Linked DNA regions of Parashewanella spongiae. The protein of the gene in region 1 interacts with the protein of each later gene in a pairwise test. Links are inferred from orthologs where the notes say so. Each region holds a gene or a part of one and is shown in the gene's direction. Other genes may lie near its edges.

What was found.
Region 2: the proteins of ssb (region 1) and E2I05_RS03010 interact in binary tests that used the Escherichia coli proteins (3 or more experiments, as listed by UniProt). The link is inferred for Parashewanella spongiae from one-to-one orthologs.
Region 3: the proteins of ssb (region 1) and recO interact in binary tests that used the Escherichia coli proteins (3 or more experiments, as listed by UniProt). The link is inferred for Parashewanella spongiae from one-to-one orthologs.
Region 4: the proteins of ssb (region 1) and priA interact in binary tests that used the Escherichia coli proteins (3 or more experiments, as listed by UniProt). The link is inferred for Parashewanella spongiae from one-to-one orthologs.

Annotation. Positions count from the first base shown.
Region 1 is NZ_CP037952.1:4,739,597-4,744,567, forward strand. The notes cover bases 803-3,735. They hold ssb (single-stranded DNA-binding protein), read left to right. Parts: upstream 803-1,932; coding sequence 1,933-2,538; downstream 2,539-3,735. Other genes in these bases: E2I05_RS18675 (MFS transporter), read left to right, coding at 803-1,863; E2I05_RS18685 (hypothetical protein), read left to right, coding at 2,858-3,670. Also shown: E2I05_RS18670 (hypothetical protein), read left to right, coding at 1-224; more of E2I05_RS18675, read left to right, coding at 493-802; E2I05_RS18690 (hypothetical protein), read left to right, coding at 4,280-4,801. UniProt on the Escherichia coli protein: Plays an important role in DNA replication, recombination and repair. Binds to ssDNA and to an array of partner proteins to recruit them to their sites of action during DNA metabolism. Acts as a sliding platform that migrates on DNA via reptation.
Region 2 is NZ_CP037952.1:840,503-845,297, forward strand. What follows is about bases 804-3,560. They hold E2I05_RS03010 (DNA polymerase III subunit chi), read left to right. Parts: upstream 804-1,828; coding sequence 1,829-2,293; downstream 2,294-3,560. Other genes in these bases: pepA (leucyl aminopeptidase), read left to right, coding at 804-1,758; E2I05_RS03015 (valine--tRNA ligase), read left to right, coding at 2,308-3,560. In the rest of the region: more of pepA, read left to right, coding at 250-803; more of E2I05_RS03015, read left to right, coding at 3,561-4,795. UniProt on the Escherichia coli protein: Part of the beta sliding clamp loading complex, which hydrolyzes ATP to load the beta clamp onto primed DNA to form the DNA replication pre-initiation complex.
Region 3 is NZ_CP037952.1:1,400,293-1,405,256, forward strand. Bases 1,035-3,960 are described here. They hold recO (DNA repair protein RecO), read left to right. Parts: upstream 1,035-2,114; coding sequence 2,115-2,807; downstream 2,808-3,960. Other genes in these bases: rnc (ribonuclease III), read left to right, coding at 1,035-1,064; era (GTPase Era), read left to right, coding at 1,061-2,068; E2I05_RS05325 (DUF2785 domain-containing protein), read right to left, coding at 2,800-3,426; E2I05_RS05330 (hypothetical protein), read right to left, coding at 3,466-3,732; E2I05_RS05335 (MbnH family di-heme enzyme), read right to left, coding at 3,780-3,960. Also shown: lepB (signal peptidase I), read left to right, coding at 1-382; more of rnc, read left to right, coding at 384-1,034; more of E2I05_RS05335, read right to left, coding at 3,961-4,964. UniProt on the Escherichia coli protein: Involved in DNA repair and RecF pathway recombination.
Region 4 is NZ_CP037952.1:748,938-753,973, reverse strand. What follows is about bases 784-3,781. They hold priA (primosomal protein N'), read left to right. Parts: upstream 784-1,183; coding sequence 1,184-3,379; downstream 3,380-3,781. Other genes in these bases: E2I05_RS02660 (hypothetical protein), read left to right, coding at 3,496-3,781; E2I05_RS02670 (hypothetical protein), read left to right, coding at 784-877. In the rest of the region: E2I05_RS02675 (pentatricopeptide repeat-containing protein), read left to right, coding at 1-502; more of E2I05_RS02670, read left to right, coding at 590-783; more of E2I05_RS02660, read left to right, coding at 3,782-5,036.

The DNA of each region.
Region 1 (4,971 bases):
TGGGCATCTGCTTATGTGGCTTAGTTATTCATAGCGCAAAAGATGCGAGTAAAGCGGCAAATCTATTACTAAAAAAATGCCAAGACGCAAACTTAAACTACACCAAAAAAGATGTACTGAAAGCCATATCTGAATACGGTGAAGAAGCTGAACATAAATTATTAGTCGATAGCATTCCAGCAAGGCAAATCCATGGTGTTATTGAAAGAACAACCACGGTCTAAAGCAACATTTTAAAATATCGGGAATCAAGACTTGTTCAAGCTGGTTTCTGCCTAATTTTAAGCATTAAGGATTTAGTATTATATGAAATTTCTCTGGTTAATCAAAATTAATAAATACAGGTAAAACAACAATACCAACATCAACAGATTAAATATCAATAACTTACAACAATATTAATACGGAATTACCCAACTTTGTTTTTGAGTTACCTAATTTCCCTATGGTAATATGATCGTTCTGCAGTTTTTTGATGTTTAAGGTAAAAACATGGCCAATAGTGGCTTATCTAACATAGAAAAAAAAGTCGCCTTCTCTCTCGCCAGTGTGTTCGGCTTGAGAATGATGGGATTATTTATGATCATGCCCGTCTTCGCACTTTATGGTCAACATCTTGAAGGATTTTCACCATTATGGGTTGGTGTTGCCATTGGCGCTTATGGTTTAACCCAAGCTCTTTTGCAAATTCCATTAGGCATTTTATCGGATAAGATTGGCCGTAAGCCAGTCATACTGTCTGGTTTGCTCTTATTTGCCATCGGCAGCATTATTGCCGCCAATTCAGACAGTATTTACATGGTCGTTTTCGGCCGCGCGGTACAAGGTATGGGAGCAATTGCCGCTGCCGTGTTAGCGCTTGCCGCTGACTTAACCCGCGATGAGCAACGTACCAAAGTCATGGCAATTATTGGTATGTGTATCGGGTTTTCATTTGCACTGGCGTTATTAGTCGGACCGATTATTGCCGAGCATCTTGGGCTTTCTGGGCTGTTTTTTATGACCGCTTTATTTGCGGTATTTGGCATGATCATCGTACAAGTTTTTATTCCGACTCCAGTATCACACGCCCCTAAAGGCGATACACTCGCGGCTCCGGCACGCTTAAAAGCCATGTTAAAAGATCCGCAATTGCTCCGTCTCGACCTCGGCATATTCATTCTTCATTTAACTTTAACGGCTGTATTTGTGGCTTTACCATTTGTGTTGGTCGATGCTGGTTTTGCGAAAGAACAACATTGGAAACTCTATTTCCCTACCTTTATCGGTGCTTTCTTTTTAATGGTGCCCTTGATCATCATTGGCGTAAAAAAGAAAAACACCAAAGTTACTTTTCAAATTTCGCTTATCATCATGGCACTTGCATTGGGAATATTAGCCATATCCGCAGGGCATTTACCGCTTATCATCATGGCGATTTTATTCTTCTTCACAGCCTTTAATTACCTCGAAGCCTCACTGCCCAGTTTAATTGCAAAGTTTTGCCCAGCTGGTGATAAAGGCTCAGCCATGGGCGTATATTCAACCAGTCAATTTTTGGGTGCATTTTGTGGCGGCATGCTTGGCGGAGGCATCTATCAGTTTGTCGGAGCAACAGGTGTATTTTTATTGGCTTTAGCTTTAATATGTTTTTGGCTAGTATTAACCTTAGGCATGAAAAATCCGATATTGCTAAAAAGCTATACCTTAGCGGCTAACATTAAAGATAAACAGCAAGCCAGTGTTATTGCAGAGAAATTATCCGCCATGAAAGGCGTTGCTGAAGCAATATTGATCATCGAAGAGCAAGCGGCATACTTAAAGGTTAATGACCAATTTGATATATCCGAAGCTCGAGCTGTGTTAGGCTCTACAGAATTGTAAAAAATCGAACCGCGTACCTTTGCCGTAACGCAAGTAAGCAATAATTCAAAATAATCTCAGGAGATATTAATGGCCAGTCGTGGTGTTAATAAAGTAATTCTAGTTGGTAATTTAGGTCAGGACCCTGAGGTTCGCTACATGCCAAATGGTGGGGCTGTCACTAACTTCACTATCGCAACTTCCGAAACTTGGAAGGATAAACAAAGTGGTGAGCAAAAAGAGAAAACTGAATGGCACCGTATTGTGATCTATCAGCGTTTGGCTGAAATTGCCGGTGAATACCTGCGTAAAGGCTCAAAAATCTATGTTGAAGGTCGTTTACAAACAAGAAAGTGGCAAAATCAGCAAGGTCAAGATCAATATACGACCGAAATCATTGTTAATGAAATGCAAATGCTAGACAGCCGTCAAAGTGGCCAAGGTGCGCCTGCTCAAGGTGGTTATGGTAATCAAGCTCAGCAACAACCTAAGCAAGCTTATCAACCACAACAGCAAGCACCTGCTGCACCTGCTGCACCTGCTTATCAACCACAACAACAAGCTACACCTGCTTATAACCCTGCACCTCAACAGACACCAGCTCAAGCTGCGCCAAAACCGGCACAAGCCGATCAACCACAGCAAAACTTTACACCGAATTTAGATGACGGTTGGGATGACGACATCCCATTTTAACTTAAGATAAATGACTAAGGAAAATTGCGGAAGAAAGTATACCGATGAGTTCTTGTCACTCCAGTGCAGGCTGGAAGCGAAGTAACGACAGTTTTGTATGTCGGTAGTCTAGTGTCTTTGCTTTTTTCTATAAAAGTCGCTGGATACCAGCCTTCGCTGGCATGACAAAGATTGGTACTTTCTAAATCGCTAGCTCCTAAATGTTGAAAAACATTCACTCTGTATAAAAAAGCCCAGCCACTCACTGGGCTTTTCTTCTGTAAAAAAAGGGATTAATAGTTTATTATTTCACTTCACTTCAAGGAATGAGGATTATTTTATGCTTACAAGGACGTGGCATTTTGCTTTATTTACTATTTTTTTATGTTTATCTTTACCCACTAATTCAAAAAACATTACTAAAGCAGATGTTATCAAGACTTCACTGCCATTTATAAAACAGAGTTTGAATGCAGCACCTTTAGAGTGTTTAGGGATCAGCAAGTCACAGCTTGACTCAACCTTCGAACAAGCGAACCAGACCTGTCAATCCAATATCCCTCAATCAATGCCGCAACATGAATTTGAACAACAGCTTGATCAGTTTTCCAACTGTATATCGGCTGGTGTACAACAAGCTTTTGATATACCGGATGAACAAGTGCAACAATGTGTAGATCTTGCCGAATTGAGAGATTCAGAATTCGTAGAATCTGACTATGATGATCCCAAAGCTTATCTAGAACGAATGACTGGTAAATTAAATGATGCTTTAATTCAACACGCTCAGTTGTCTGATACAACAAATATCCCATTTCCTTTATATCCTAATCATAAGGTGATCAGTCACTTCCCTGATGGAATGGGGAATTTGTCGAATGAAAAGTCTTTGCCTGTATTGGTTATTGCGAGCAACGACTCATTTGATGATGTCGTCACTTTCTACCAGAAGCATCTAACAAGCTTTCCACGCTATAACGTCAATGATGGCGTAATTTTTATGGAAGAAGAAGTCCCTAATTTTGACCTACTCAGGCATTTTAGTGTTTACACTTCAACACCTCATGTAATGATTGAAGATATGAGAGACAGTCCAATCGCTAATAAAGTGGGTGGTACAAAAGTCGAAATTAGCTATCGCAAGAAAAACTAAAAAAGGGCGATTCAGCCCTTTTCCTTAATCCTAGAAACATTAGTTGACTGCGTTCTCAAGCGTAGAAAAAATGGCTGATAGTAAGGCGTAGCTTGCAGCAAGCAGTTATTCTACTTGCAAAAGTTACAACGCTGATAGCAGTCATTTTAGCAAGCTTGTGAACGTAGAGCACTTCACTCATTGGGTGCAAACCATGATGATAAAATCATCGTATTGCTCAAACAGTTACTCATATACTCAGCGTTCGACTGACGTTTTATCGTGAAAATAACCGCTAATACCTATTCCCAAGCCTGTTAGTGAAAACATAAAAGCTAAAAATCACTTCGTCTTTAGCTTTAGGTTGGAAATAATCTTCAAATCTCAGCGAATACAATTTTCATGGTGTAGGGTGATAGAAAAATAGATCAAAAGACCCTAGTGCCTTTGCTTTTTTCTATAAAGCCACTGGATACAAGCCTTCGCTGGTATGACAAAGATTGTACTTTCTAAATCGCTAGATACCTAAAAACTTTAACTCATTCACCGATAGAGAGTTTTATTTACTGTTTTTTCTTTATTAGGGTAAGATTACAATTAACTATCTAAAAACAAACTTTGGAAGGCATTATGACAATATCTAATACTTCCTCTGCTACCTCCCTTCAAGCAGTTAGCTTTCATCAAGGCGATTCTTCTTGCTCCCTTAGAAATGTCGACACACAAAGCAGCTCTAGTATCAATGAGCACAATAATGCACTAGGTAGTTTTCACTCAGGAAGTGAATCAGGACTCGGTTCAAGTGCTTCAAGTCAGGTTTTTTCAAACTCACCTTCAAAAAATCTTTCTACAACTAGCATGGGTGCACTACAAACATCCGAGCAGGGAATTGGGGCTAATGCACCTTTTAATATGAATTTTGATTTGTCATCCAAGTCACAAATCGCACTTACCAATGCTTCAGCATTAACTAAATTTATGAAACCAGGAAGGGTTAACAGTGAATTAGGACAATTCCACAATGCAACCCCTCCCATGTTCACCATAGGCAGCTCAAATTTAGAAGATTCAATCGAAGAGCTTAAATCCTCCTCTCCTCCGAATCAAAAGCCTGCTGAGTCCGTTCGTCACTCCCCAAAAAGTGAACTTTAATTTAATCCTAAGTTAAAGGATCCACCTTCTTAGAAGTTGGCTTTGCCTTTCGCCCCCCTATAAGGGGGCTGGTGCTTGCCCTCTTAGAAGGCAAGCTGTTGTCCCCGATACTTGCGAATTAAAAATCTAATCTTTCTTGTTCCTTTTCAAGCTCTTCCTGATACTTGGCA
Region 2 (4,795 bases), 3.9 Mb from region 1 along the record:
GTTTTTGCTGGAATAGGAATAAGTTTCATGTAAACTGTCAGCACTCAGTGATTTTAGCTTACTTTACAGCAAAAAAAACAGACTATATCACCTTTAGAACTGGAATATTAGTGCGCTAAAGTTGCAGTTCGTCATTATCATGTATCCGTGAATGTTGAAAATGCTTTGCAACCTCTCTAAAACCAAGCATCTTCATGATTCACGTGTAATTAAATTATAATTTTTGTATTTAAGAATCTAGGAGTGCTCATGGAGTTTAGCGTAAAGAGTGGTAGCCCAGAAAAACAACGTTCTGCATGTATTGTTGTCGGTGTTTATGAACCTCGTCGTCTATCTGGAATCGCTGAGCAACTTGACCAAATCAGCGATGGCTACATCAGCAACTTACTTCGCAAAGGCGATCTTGAAGGTAAGTCAGGCCAAATGTTGCTATTACACCACGTACCCAATGTATTGAGTGAACGTGTCCTATTAGTAGGTTGTGGTAAAGAGCGTGAATTAGATGAACGCCAGTACAAGCAAATCATCGCTAAAACTATTAATACCTTAAATGAAACTGGTTCGATGGAAGCCGTATGCTTTTTATCAGAACTGCACGTGAAAGGGCGCGATATTTATTGGAAAGTGCGTCAAGCGGTCGAAACCACGAATGACAGCTTATATTGCTTTGATACGTTAAAATCGGTTAAAGATGAAACACGTCGTCCATTGCGGAAAATCGTTTTTAATGTCCCAACTCGACGCGAATTACCAGCAGGTGAGCGTGCGATTGAACATGGTAACTCAGTGTCAGAAGGCATGAAGCTTTGCCGTGACGTGGCTAATATGCCACCGAACATTTGTAATCCAGCTTACTTGGCCTCTCAAGCTCGTCAAATGGGCGAAACCTATAATAGCCTAACGGTGTCAACTGTTGGCGAAGAGCAAATGGCTGAATTGGGTATGCACTCATACCTTGCGGTTGGTCGTGGTAGTGCCAATGAGTCTATTATGACTGTAATGGAATACAAAGGCGCTGCAGATAACACCGAAAAGCCGATAGTTTTAGTGGGTAAAGGACTGACTTTCGATGCGGGTGGTATTTCGTTGAAACCTGGTGAAGGTATGGACGAAATGAAGTATGACATGGGCGGCGCCGCAGGTGTTATTGGTACCATGAAATCACTATGCGAAATGAACCTTCCAATTAATGTAATCGGTATTTTAGCTGGTTGTGAAAACATGCCATCAGGTAATGCTTATCGCCCTGGCGATATTTTAACAACAATGTCAGGACAGACAGTTGAAGTATTGAATACAGATGCAGAAGGCCGCTTAGTACTTTGTGATGTATTAACCTATGTTGAGCGTTTCGATCCTGAATTGGTTGTTGATACTGCAACTTTAACAGGCGCTTGTGTGATTGCATTGGGTAAGCATGCTTCAGGCCTGTTTTCATCACACAACCCATTAGCACATGAATTGTTGAATGCTGGTGAGCAAAGTGGCGATAGAGCGTGGCGTATGCCGTTGTGGGATGAATATCAAGATATGTTGGATAGCCCGTTTGCCGATTTCACCAACTTAGGTGGTCGTCCAGCAGGTTCAATAACAGCTGCATGTTTCTTGTCACGCTTTACCAAAAAGTACAACTGGGCGCATTTAGATGTGGCTGGTAGTGCATGGAATAGTGGTCAAAATAAAGGATCTACCGGACGTCCTGTACCGATTTTAACTCAGTTTTTGATTAACCGTTCAGGTGTTGAGCTCGGAGAGTAAAGGCTAGCAGGTTAGCAATGAAATGAGGCGAAGCATTAGCTTCGCCTTTATTTTTAAGGAGCAAGAATAGATGAGCCAAGCTACATTTTATCTAATGGAACCCGATGAGAATCTAGATGCAATTGAAGCTCTGCAAGGGTTCGCTTGTCAATTAGCTCATTTTTATTATGAAAAGCAATTACGGATTTATGTGCATTGTGGCAATCGTACAGATGCACACCAAATTGATGAATTGCTTTGGCGCTTCGAAGCCAGTGCTTTTGTGCCACACAACTTAAAAGGGAGTGGTCCTCAAGGAGGATCACCAGTAGAAATTGGTTACGATCCACAAGGACCGCAACAGATTCGACACCTATTGATAAATCTTGCAGACCAAGCCCCTGCTTTTGCGGTAAACTTCAGCCAAATTATCGATTTTGTTGCTGCAGATGACGTTAAAAAAACGCTGGCTCGTGAACGTTATCGCCAATATCGCGGAATGAGTATTGAGTTACAAACTCAAGATCTCGCCAAAGATGCATTTAAATTTGTTTGAGAAAGAATATTTCCATGGAAAAAACATACGATCCTCAGTCTATAGAACAAACGCTTTACCAAAATTGGGAAGCACAAGGTTATTTTAAGCCCCACGGCGATACTAGCAAGGGCAACTATTCCATTATGATCCCGCCACCAAACGTGACGGGCAGCCTGCACATGGGGCACGCGTTTCAAGATACTATTATGGATACCTTGACGCGTTACCAACGCATGAAAGGTAAAAATACCTTATGGCAAGTGGGTACCGATCATGCTGGTATCGCTACCCAAATGTTGGTGGAACGTAAGCTTGATGCTGAAGAAGGCCAAACGCGTCATGATATTGGTCGTGATGCGTTTATCGACAAGATCTGGGACTGGAAAAATGAATCAGGCGGCACTATCACTAAACAACTTCGCCGCTTAGGGGCTTCAGTTGATTGGGATCGTGAACGTTTTACTATGGACGCGGGCTTATCAAAAGCCGTGCAAGAAGTTTTTGTAAAATTGTACGAAGATGACTTAATTTACCGTGGTAAACGCTTGGTGAATTGGGATCCTAAATTGCACACCGCGATCTCAGATCTTGAAGTTGAAAACAAAGAAAAACAAGGCTCAATGTGGCACCTTCGTTATCCATTAGCCGATGACGCATTAACCGCAAACGGTAAAGATTATCTAGAAATTGCCACTACTCGACCAGAAACTATGCTCGGTGACAGTGCGGTTGCTGTCCACCCAGATGATGAACGTTACCAAAGCTTGATTGGTAAGTTTATTATCCTACCAATTGTTAATCGCCGCATTCCTATTGTTGCCGATGATTATGTGGATCAAGAATTTGGCACTGGCTGTGTAAAAATTACGCCAGCACACGACTTTAACGATTACGAAGTCGGAAAGCGTCATAACCTGCCAATGTTTAATATTCTTACTATTGATGCGGCAATCCGTAGCGTGTCAGAAGTGGTTAATACCGATGGCACGAGTAATAGTACGATAGATGGTTCTTTACCTGAACGTTATGCCGGTCTAGATCGTTTTGCGGCCCGTAAAGCTGTCGTTGCCGAATTTGAAACTTTAGGTCTGTTAGTAAAAATTGAGCCACACGGGTTAAAAGTCCCTTATGGTGATCGTTCAGGTGTAGTTATTGAACCTTTGTTAACCGATCAGTGGTATGTCGCTGTTGAGCCAATGGCGAAAACGGCGATAGAAGCTGTTGAAAACGGTGAGATTAAGTTTGTTCCGCAGCAATACGAGAACATGTATTTTTCATGGATGCGTGATATCCAAGATTGGTGTATCTCACGTCAGTTGTGGTGGGGACATCGTATTCCTGCTTGGTATGACGACTCAGGTAAAGTTTATGTTGGTCGAGATGAAGCTGAAGTCCGCGCCAAACATAAGCTAGATGATTCAGTAGTGTTAAATCAAGATAACGACGTACTTGATACATGGTTTAGCTCGGCTTTATGGACCTTTTCAACATTAGGTTGGCCAGATAATCTGGAAGACTTAAAAACCTTCCACCCAACTGATGTGCTTGTAACCGGTTTTGATATCATTTTTTTCTGGGTTGCCAGAATGATCATGATGACCATGCATTTTATTAAAGATGAAGACGGCAAACCACAAGTACCATTTAAGACTGTATACGTCACAGGACTTATCCGCGACGAAGCGGGCAACAAAATGTCGAAGTCAAAAGGTAATGTACTTGATCCACTCGATATGATTGATGGTATCGATCTTGAGTCCTTAGTCAGTAAGCGTACTGGCAACATGATGCAACCTAAATTGACTGCGAAAATAGAAAAAAGCACTCGCAAAGAATTTGCCGAAGGAATCGAAGCTCACGGCACAGACGCGCTTCGCTTTACCTTAGCAGCAATGGCTTCAACAGGACGTGATATTAACTGGGATATGAAACGTCTTGATGGCTATCGCAGCTTTTGTAATAAGCTTTGGAATGCGTCTCGCTACGTACTGATGAACACAGAAAGCGAAGATTGCGGCTTTGGTTCAAATCAAGATATGGAGCTATCTCTAGCCGACCGTTGGATCACTGGATTATTTAATAACACAATAAAAGTATTTGACGATCATATGGCGGCTTATCGTTTCGACTTAGCCGCAAATACTTTGTATGAATTTACTTGGAATCAGTTCTGTGACTGGTACTTAGAGTTGACTAAACCTGTGTTACAAAGTGGTACAGAAGCCCAAATGCGTGGTACTCGTCATACCTTGATTACCGTATTGGAAGCTATGCAACGCTTAATGCACCCAATCATGCCGTACATCACTGAAACTATTTGGCAACGTGTTAAACCAATGCTAAACCCAGAGTCGAATGTGGAAAGTGAAACCATCATGCTCGCAGCATTCCCTGAGTTTGATGCTAAGCAAGTCGACCAACAAGCCATGGATGATTTAGAGTGGATTAAACAAGTGATTGTAGCGGTACGAAATATTCGTGCTGAATTAAACATTGCACCATCTAAACCACTTAAAGCGT
Region 3 (4,964 bases), 3.3 Mb from region 1 along the record:
AGTAGTCCATACTGATGAACTCAACCGTGGTGAATTTAACCAAGACGGTGTAGCGATGTTGCGTTATGAAGAGCAGTTGGGTGATGTTAATCATGATATCCTGATTAACCCATCGCGCCGTGAAATGACTCAGGCCTACCTTAGACAAGCTGGAACTAAGTCTTATGAGTTTGTTGTACCTGAAGGCCAGTATTTCATGATGGGCGATAACCGAGATAATAGCCTTGATAGCCGTTTTTGGGGATTTGTTCCTGAAGCTAATTTAGTGGGTAAAGCAGTAGCAATTTGGATAAGTTTTGAATTTGAGCGCACGGAAGCTGATTTATTGCCGACTTGGATACCAACAGGTGTTCGATTTAATCGCGTAGGCGGAATTGTGTAGTATGAAATCGTGGAAAAATAACGATCGTTTGTTACGTACTTTAGGGTACAAATTTAAGAATGATAAACTGTTAACCCAAGCTTTGACTCATAGAAGTGCTAGCCACAAGCATAATGAGCGGCTTGAGTTTTTAGGTGATTCAATTTTATCTATTGTGATTTCTGATGCTTTATATCATCAGTTTCCTAAGGCAACAGAAGGTGACATGAGCCGGATGCGAGCAACGCTTGTTCGTGGCGATACATTGGCTGTGATAGGTCAAGAGTTCGGATTGGGTGAGTATTTGCATTTGGGCCCAGGCGAACTGAAAAGCGGTGGCTTTCGCAGAGAGTCAATTCTAGCGGACGCTGTGGAAGCTATTATAGGTGCCATTTATTTAGACTCAGATCTCGAAACTATCAGGCAACTACTTTTAGACTGGTACGCAGTGCGTTTGAAAGAGATACTGCCAAATGTAAATCAAAAAGATCCTAAAACCTTGCTTCAAGAACATCTTCAAGGGCTTAAAAAGCCACTCCCAGACTATAGGGTCAAGAAAATTAAGGGTGAAGCACACGATCAAACATTCACTGTTGAATGTAAAATAGAAAAAGTCGGTCAACCCGTTATCGGAGTTGGCGGATCTCGCCGTAAAGCAGAACAAAATGCTGCGGCTCAAATGTTGGAGCTGTTAGCTAAATGAGTAGTAACCAAAAATCGTCAGAAACCTCAGCTGTAGAACCTAGCCTCGATGAACTACTAGCCAGTATAAATAAAACCTCTCCACAAGCGGTACAGTATGACGAAACTTTTTGTGGAATGGTCGCCATTGTTGGTCGTCCTAATGTAGGTAAATCAACTTTGTTGAATCGTTTACTGGATCAGAAAATCAGTATTACGTCTAAAAAGCCGCAAACCACACGTCATCGTATTATGGGCATTCATACTGATGGGCCGAGACAAACGGTTTTTGTTGATACTCCGGGGCTACATATTGAAGAACGTCGTGCGATTAATCGATTGATGAACCGAGCCGCATCGAGTTCGTTAGCTGACGTTTGCATGGTAGTGTTTGTGGTTGATGGAATGAACTGGACCGCAGATGATGAAATGGTCTTGCAAAAGCTTACACGTGGTGCAGAAGCGCTCGACCGTAAAATCGTGCTAGCTATTAATAAAGTTGATTATATTACAGATAAAGAAGCTCTGTTTCCGTATCTTGAACAAATCGCAACTAAAGCAAAATTTGATGAAATATTGCCTATTTCAGCTAAAAACGGCACCAATGTTGAACGTATTTTAGAGCTTGCTAATGAAGCACTACCAGCTTGTCCTCACTTCTTTCCTGAAGATTATGTGACCGATCGTTCTCAACGGTTTATGGCTTCAGAGATTGTACGCGAGAAATTGATGCGATTTTTGGGTGACGAGCTGCCGTATGATGCTACCGTTGAAATCGAGCAATTTAAGCTCATGGAAAATGGTGTTTACCACATCAATGCGCTCATTCTTGTGGAGCGAAAAGGCCAGAAGCGTATGGTCATTGGCAATAAAGGCGAACGCATTCGCACGATTGCGACTCAGGCTCGATTGGATATGGAAACTCTATTTGATAATAAAGTATTCCTAGAAGTTTGGGTAAAGGTAAAATCTGGATGGGCTGATGATGAACGCGCTCTCCGTAGCTTAGGTTACGGTGAAGAATAACAAATTCTATCAGCATAGGCTGCAAAACAACTAGGAAATAACGCCAATGGAGCGAGGTTACGTTTTACATCACCGTCCTTTTCAAGAATCGAAAGCTTTAGTTAACTTGCTAGTCGATGGAAAGGGCAGAGTGGATGCCGTAGCTCGCTTAGGTAGTGGCAAACGTTCAATTAAATCTGTACTACAGCCATTTCAACCGCTTATATTTACGCTTTCCGGTCGTTCAGAACTAAAAACATTGGGGCAGATCGAGGCCGCTGCTCCAGCAGTCCCACTATCAGGCCAAGCCTTATATTCAGGCATGTATCTTAATGAGCTGACTGTGCGCGTTTTGTCGATTCATCATGATGCAACAGAGTTATTTCAGATTTATCATCGAACCTTGTTACAAATGGCTTCTGAATTTTGTCAGAGCCAATTGCGTCTTTTTGAATATCATTTATTGCAAGAGTTAGGTGCAATGCCAAGCTTGCAGTTTGATGAAAATAGAGATCCTTTCGAAGAAGATATTTATTATCGGTTTATTTCCGAGCAAGGCTTTAGTCCTTGCTTAAACACTAAAATTGAAAGCAGCTTTTCAGGTCAAAGCTTAATAGCTTTACGAGAAAACAACATCCAACCTGCTCACTTTAAAGAGCTTAAATTTCTAATGAGGGAGATGTTGAAACCTTTACTTGGGCAAAAAACACTATTGAGTCGACAATTGTTTTTAACATCACGCAATAAACCAGCTAGTTAATTCTTTTCATAGCGGCTTCTATCGCTGGAACCATCTTTTTTAATGTCTCGTTTTTACTATTTTTGATATTGGCATACAGCGAAAATAAAAAGCTTTTGGTGTTATGTAATTTTGCTAAACTTTGCTGGCTTTTGAATACATGATTCCAATTTCGATAGGGTTCAGGGTTACTGATTTTAGCAATAAAAAAGTCCCATTCAGCAAGTGTGTGTTGTTGTCTTAAAAAGGTATAAATAATAGGCCGTGCAATTCGTTCAGGCTCACCGTAAATATAGAAGTGCCCATTTTGTGGTGTGATTTGGTTAGCCAACGCAGTGAGCATTTCGTCTAGGCTGTTCTTTTCTACTTGCTGATTCAGCATGAGTTGTAACATCAAGTCAGCGCCGTGTGCGATAGCATGCCGCCAACCTACAGTGTCATCAAAACCTCGATAATCATTGATACTATTTAAATACTGGACGGCTGTTTTAACAGCAAGCAATCTTTGTTCTGCAGTTAGGTAAGGTGACTTACGGTCTACGCGAACAACCTCAGCAAGTACTAATGCAGAAAAAGATTTATAAACACCATGTGAATCATTGACTTCTGAGCTTAACGTATTAATGAGGAAATTAAACATATCCAGTTGAGTTGATTTGTTGATTTCATCGGCTCTTAATCACTGGCTTAGTGCTGAGTAAGCAACCCCATCTCTAATTTGGGGTTTTGGACTGGCTAAGCAATTGAGTAAAAATATAGATAATTTTTGTTTCTTATCATTATTTTTTAATTCGAAGTTTTTCTTTTTAAGCGCTATAAGCTCGTTGACGAAGGCATTGTTATTATCGCATTTTTCACTTGCCGAATTTGCATTAATAACCTCTTTACTTTGTGTTACTGTGCTGAACAATAGGGTTATGAGTAATACCCCAAAAGTTATTTTCATTCGATTGTCCTTATCATTATTGAAAACGTTGTAGTCTTATAAGTCCATTAGTGCCATGGGTTTTTATGTTTAGGATTTTGTATAAAATTTAGGTCAGTGAGTGTATGAAGAAACTCAATAAGTTGTTCTTTTTCTTTCTTAGTTAATTCAAAACCTTTCACAAAAGGACTTTTGAGCGGATGCAGCCTTCCATCACCCGGATATTTTCCGGAAGTAATATTACGTCCACCTGCAGCATATACATCAATGACTTCTTCAAGAGTGGCAATGCTGCCGTCGTGCATGTATGGCGCAGTTAAAGCAATGTTCCTAAGAGTTGGCGCTCTAAACCTCCCATCATCTAAAAAGTTGCCACTTACTTCGGCTAATCCAGTATCTACTTGAGGATAACCTTTACTGACACCTTGTTGATCAAGTTGAGTTAATACAAAATCGGGACGCTCGGTATAATAAAGACCAGTATTATGAAACGGTCGTCTATCTAGAGGTTGTTTTTCATGAGTGGTGGATTGAGTAAAGTTGAACCCACCATGACAATGATGACATTCTAGTCGCTCTGAAAAAAATAAGTTCATCCCTACTAATTCATCCGGCGTTAATGCTTCATCTTGTTGCTGATAGGCGTATTTATCAAACTTTGTGTCTAAAGAAATTAAACTTCGAACAAAGCTTGATAATGCTTGGGTGATATTGGTGAATGTCGGTTTTACATTTTGGCTCGCAAATGCGGCGTCGAAAAGTTTGGGGTATGGGGCTCGTTTAAAACGACTTAATACCATCTGTTCATTTCCACTCACACCAAGCTCTATTGGATTATCACCAAAGATAGGCAGTAAAATTTGTCGTTCGAGTGTTGTAATCCCATCATGTGACCAAGTTAGGGTTTTATTATATGCAATATTCACCAATGCAGGAGAATTACGTCGATGATGTTGGCCAGTACTTCCTGTTGATGTGACTTTAGGTTCAGCAAAAGCTAATGATTGTATATGACAAGTTGCACAGCTTTGTTTTTGATTAGCTGAAAGGGACTTATCATAAAAAAGGAAGCGTCCTAACTCTACCTTTGCATCAGACATGGGGTTTGCTTTCGGTACTGCAGGTTTAGGGAATCCGTCTGGAATTTCCCAAGCATAAGCTTCTTGAGTCGTTTCTTTTGAAGCTTTGTCTGGCTGGCAACCTAGCAATATAAAAAGAAAACTAAGAGAACAGACTAGCTTAAATTTGGAGTT
Region 4 (5,036 bases), 4.0 Mb from region 1 along the record:
TTTAGAAAAAATAATGAAAAAATGTAACATGAGTACTCCTTCACAAATACATGCTCAACTTGCGCCGCTTGAAAAAGATAATTTCGCAAGCATGATTGATAAAGGGATAACACAAGGAATATATAAAAAAAATGTTGGCTTAATGAATCATTGTATAGATTTGCATATGGATAAAATATTCGAAGGACATTCAGGCAATGATACACATATTCAAGGTGTTTCATTAGCTTTCGCAAAACTATTATTTTGTTACCACAAACAAAACAATGAACCCAACATAACATCGATCATAACTGGATGCCATGGCAATAATACTTTAAAAAATGGAATGATAAGTTTTCTCAAAGATGAATTTGGACTTGAGTTTATCGAGGATAAATTCAAGTCTGGAATGATTGTATTGCTAGACACCCCCTTAGACTTCCCCTTAGAGAAGCTGCAACTTAGGTTATACTCTCATTCGAAGTTCAAAACCAATAACAAAGTGTGCGTATTTTACTGATATATAAAAAAATGTGAGAGTTAGTGTGTTATAATTTTGTTGCTTAGACAAAAACTAAAACACACCAACTCTCAGACAAATATTGACATGAAATCACTTTCGCTTCCATCACTTACTTCTAATTTTTTACAGCGTTCAGGCATTCAAATTAATAATTCGTTCAGCACATCATGGAAACTGCTTGGTTTTGTTTCAATGTTGACATCTTGTGGCTTCAGTAAACGTTCGGGTATTGAAGCAACCGAAGTCGTTTACTTACTAATGCTTTGGGTTTGGTTGAAAGTTGACACCATATCTATGTTTGCTAATAGAGTCACTACTCAGCCAAAGTCTGTGACTCAAGAAACCTGCTTTGCGACAGTCTACAAAAATTAGATTTTGCTTGTAAATTATGGGGCTTATTTAAGGCTTTGTTCAGCGATGCAGTTTCTAGTATTTCTTCGTTATCAACAACAGAAAGCGAAATCATACTGAATAAAATCAACGAAGAAATGACCTCGTTTTTTAATCAAGTCTTGCAAATGGATACTTTTACATTACGCCAAGAGGCTATTTTTACTGGAAAGTACCTATGATTTTAGTTAAAAATGAACACCGAAACTTGAGTATCTAATAATATCACTGGCTCTTACAAAACAGCCTAAGTACACTTAACGTATTCATTCTGTTTATCATCATTTTATGTCTACTTTTGTGGAAATTGCATTACCTGTTCCATTGCGTCGAAACTTCAGTTATCGTTTACCTGAAAATATACAAGGCGATGTGTGTATTGGTGCCCGTGTTAAAGTGCCTTTTGGCCCTCAACAACTCATTGGTTTGGTACTAAGTCTTACTAATGAATGTGATGTCCCCGAAAATAAGATTAAGTTCATCACTGCTGTACTAGATGATAAACCGCTACTCCCCTCTAGCCTTTCAAAACTCTGTGATTGGGCAGCAGGATATTACTTTTGCAGCCACGGGCAAATGTTAAGCCAAGCTTTACCAGTGGCATTACGTAAAGGTGCAGACAGTCAGCAAGGTACCATATCTGAGCTTCAACTCACTCACACTGGTCTTGCACTCGATTTTGATACCCTCAAAAGATCACCGGCACAAAAGCGATTATTGGAAACACTCAAAACACAGCCGCTTACTCAGCTTGAATTTAATGATCTTGAACTCAGTAAAGCCGCATTAAAAGCGACCCGAGATAAAGGCTGGGTGGAACAAATTGAGCGCCAAATTCAAACTGATTTGACATGGCGTTCACACCTTACTCTGCTTGAGGCTCCTCATCGTCTTAACAAAGAGCAAGCCGTTGCTGTCGCAACCCTCTCAAATCAAGATGGTTATCATTGCAGCTTACTTGAAGGGGTTACAGGCTCAGGAAAAACTGAAGTTTACCTTGCGGTACTTGAATCTGTCTTAAAGCAAGGCAAACAAGCACTGATTTTAGTGCCAGAGATTGGCTTAACACCGCAAACCATTAGCCGTTTTAAACGTCGCTTTGATGTTACTGTCGCTGTGATGCATTCAGCTCTCACCGACAAACAACGTCTAGAAGCATGGCAATTGGCTCGTTCAGGCGAAGCCGTCATCATAATTGGTACACGTTCAGCACTATTTAGCCCGATGCCATATCCCGGCATCATCATATTGGATGAAGAACATGATTCCAGCTTTAAACAACAAGAAGGCGTAAAATATCATGCTAGAGATCTCGCCGTTATGCGTGGGCATATTGAAAACATTCCGGTTATTTTAGGCTCAGCAACACCTTCACTTGAAACTTTACAAAATGCGTTAAATGGTCGATATCAACATTTGTCGTTAACCCACCGAGCGGGAGTGGCTGAAAAAGTTCGTCAAGGTATTATTGATATTCGAAATCAACCTTTAAAAGCTGGAATGTCAGCGGCTTTGATTAATGAAATCCGTATTCACTTGGATTCAGGTAATCAAGTTCTGCTCTTTCTTAATCGCCGTGGGTTTTCTCCGGCCTTACTGTGCCACGAATGTGGACATTTGCATGAATGTGACCGTTGCGACGCCTTTTTCACTGTACATCAAGGGCTTAATGAAATCCGCTGTCATCATTGCGGTAACCAGTATGCAATACCAAAACAATGTCATCAATGTGGCAGTACCATGTTGATTGGTCAAGGTATTGGCACAGAACAACTCGAACAAGCATTACAGAATGAATTTCCTAACTATCCGGTAGTGCGAATAGATCGCGATAGTACAAGACGAAAAGGCTCTCTAGAAAGCCACTTAAATGCTATTCATAAAGGGGAGTTCAAGATATTGGTTGGTACTCAAATGCTAGCAAAAGGTCACCACTTTCCTGACGTGACTTTGGTTGGTTTATTGGATGTGGATGGCGCACTATTTAGCGCTGACTTTCGAGCACCAGAGCGCTTTGGTCAACTTTACACACAAGTCGCCGGACGGGCTGGACGGGCAACAAAACCCGGCACTGTATTGTTACAGACACACCAAAGCGATAACCCGTTATTACGAGACTTGCTAAACCGTGGATATGGTGAATTTGCGCGTAGCCAACTGAATGAACGACAACAAGCCTTATTGCCACCAGCTTGGCATATGGTGTTAATTCGCGCTGAAGCTCACAATGCTGAAGATGCTGACGCATTTCTTCATAAACTTGGCCAATTGTTACCTCAAAATGAAGCCTGTGAAATTATTGGCCCAATGCCTGCGCCCATGGATAGAAAAGCAGGAAAGTTTCGCCGCCATTTAATGTTTCAATGCAAACATCGTAAAATGCTGCAACAAGCTTTTTCTCATGCGCAAACACAAGCCGAGTTATTACCAGAAGCTAAGAAATGCCGTTGGAGCATTGATAGAGATCCTCAAGACTTACTGTAACACATTGTATTAAAAATTTATTCTTGTTGAATTTGGATTATAAGATTTGATTATTTATTAGCTCATCATTAGAAGAATAGACTCATTATTTATTCCATTTTGAATGAGTATTAATTATGAGAAGAACAATACAAACTATCTACTGCTTAACTTTATTACTTTATTCAACAATCTCCTACGCTACTCTAACCATTGATTTACCGACTGACATAGCAAAAGGGCCACACAATATTGTTTATATAGCAAATACCGATCACAACGCAATTCTTCAATGCGTGATAACCAATAATGGCCTTTCTGCCTGCCAAAACTTTCAAGTACCTAATTTAATCGAGCCCTATAACATTGTAGCCATTGCTCCGTCTTCTAGCGATGTTGCACACCCCGATCAGCGACGTTTATATATTTTAAAAAGAAATTCAAATCAGCTTTACTCGTTGCTTACTAATAATGACGGTAGAATAACCAACCAATCCAGACTTGCTGATTTTGCAACATCACGAGAAATAATGAGTATTAGTTCCTTAAGTGGCAACATATTACATATGGAGCGAAGTAATTTTACGAACGATGGGATCACCCACTTCTCTATTGCTGACTCGACTCGCTACGGTGCGCTCGCTCATTGTACCTTAAGTTTTACATCTGCCTCAGTAACGAACTGCTCAGCTGTTATGAGTGTTTCTGAAAACAACATGTCTTATACTGCCAACTTACCGCAATTTCATTTTAACAACAATGGGATGGAAATTTACGGTTTAGGCTTAACTGCATCAACCCTTTCAAGTACAGCGGTTAGAAGATTAATCCGTGCAGATGTTGGAATGGAAGGTGATTTAAGCGGCTTTGTAGATAGGAATTCTGCTCCCAGCTCTAACACAATTACCATAAATAATAATGCGTTTTCTTTGCTGAAAAACAGTGAACGATACTTGGTGAGTTACGATACTGTTCAGGAATTTTCAAAAACAGAAGTTTCTACCTTGGGTAATTTATTTCCTACTGAGGGTTTCTCATCCAACAATTTTATCGCTCCCGAAGTCAGTAATGCTGTCTTGAAGCAAATTGCTCACCCAAGCTCTTTGACTGGCAATACTTTAAGTGCCACAGAGTTTGCTTTATTTACTGATGACAACCAGATCAATAAATGTACTTATTTACCTCAACGACAGGCTAGTGAAGGTATAGACGCACGAGATGCACAATTTCAATGTCAAAACGCCATCCAACATATCAGTATTGAAGACGAAACCGGGCGTGCTCTCTCTTCGGGAACAACGATCAACCTAACACCTGAAAACAGCGATAGTTCGACAGTAAAACACGGGCACTTCATCTTCAGAAATCTCAATTACAGCACCCTCTCGGCATCTGAACTTACCAATACATTTGATACTATACCTAGCGAAATGAGAAATATCTTTAGCGGAACGTGCCTTGGGATCAATAATATTGGGGACTCACCGAATATAAAACAAGACTTCACCGAAAAAGTTGATACCAGCTCAAGCTCTGTTACGAGAAATGACATTTGTACCTTAAATTATGATTTAGACAATGCCAGCTCAGCCATCACCCGAGGGGATAATGAGCCTCTGATACTGGGCTTTACGGTTAGCAACAATGGACAATCAACTGACTATAATATTAAATTTAC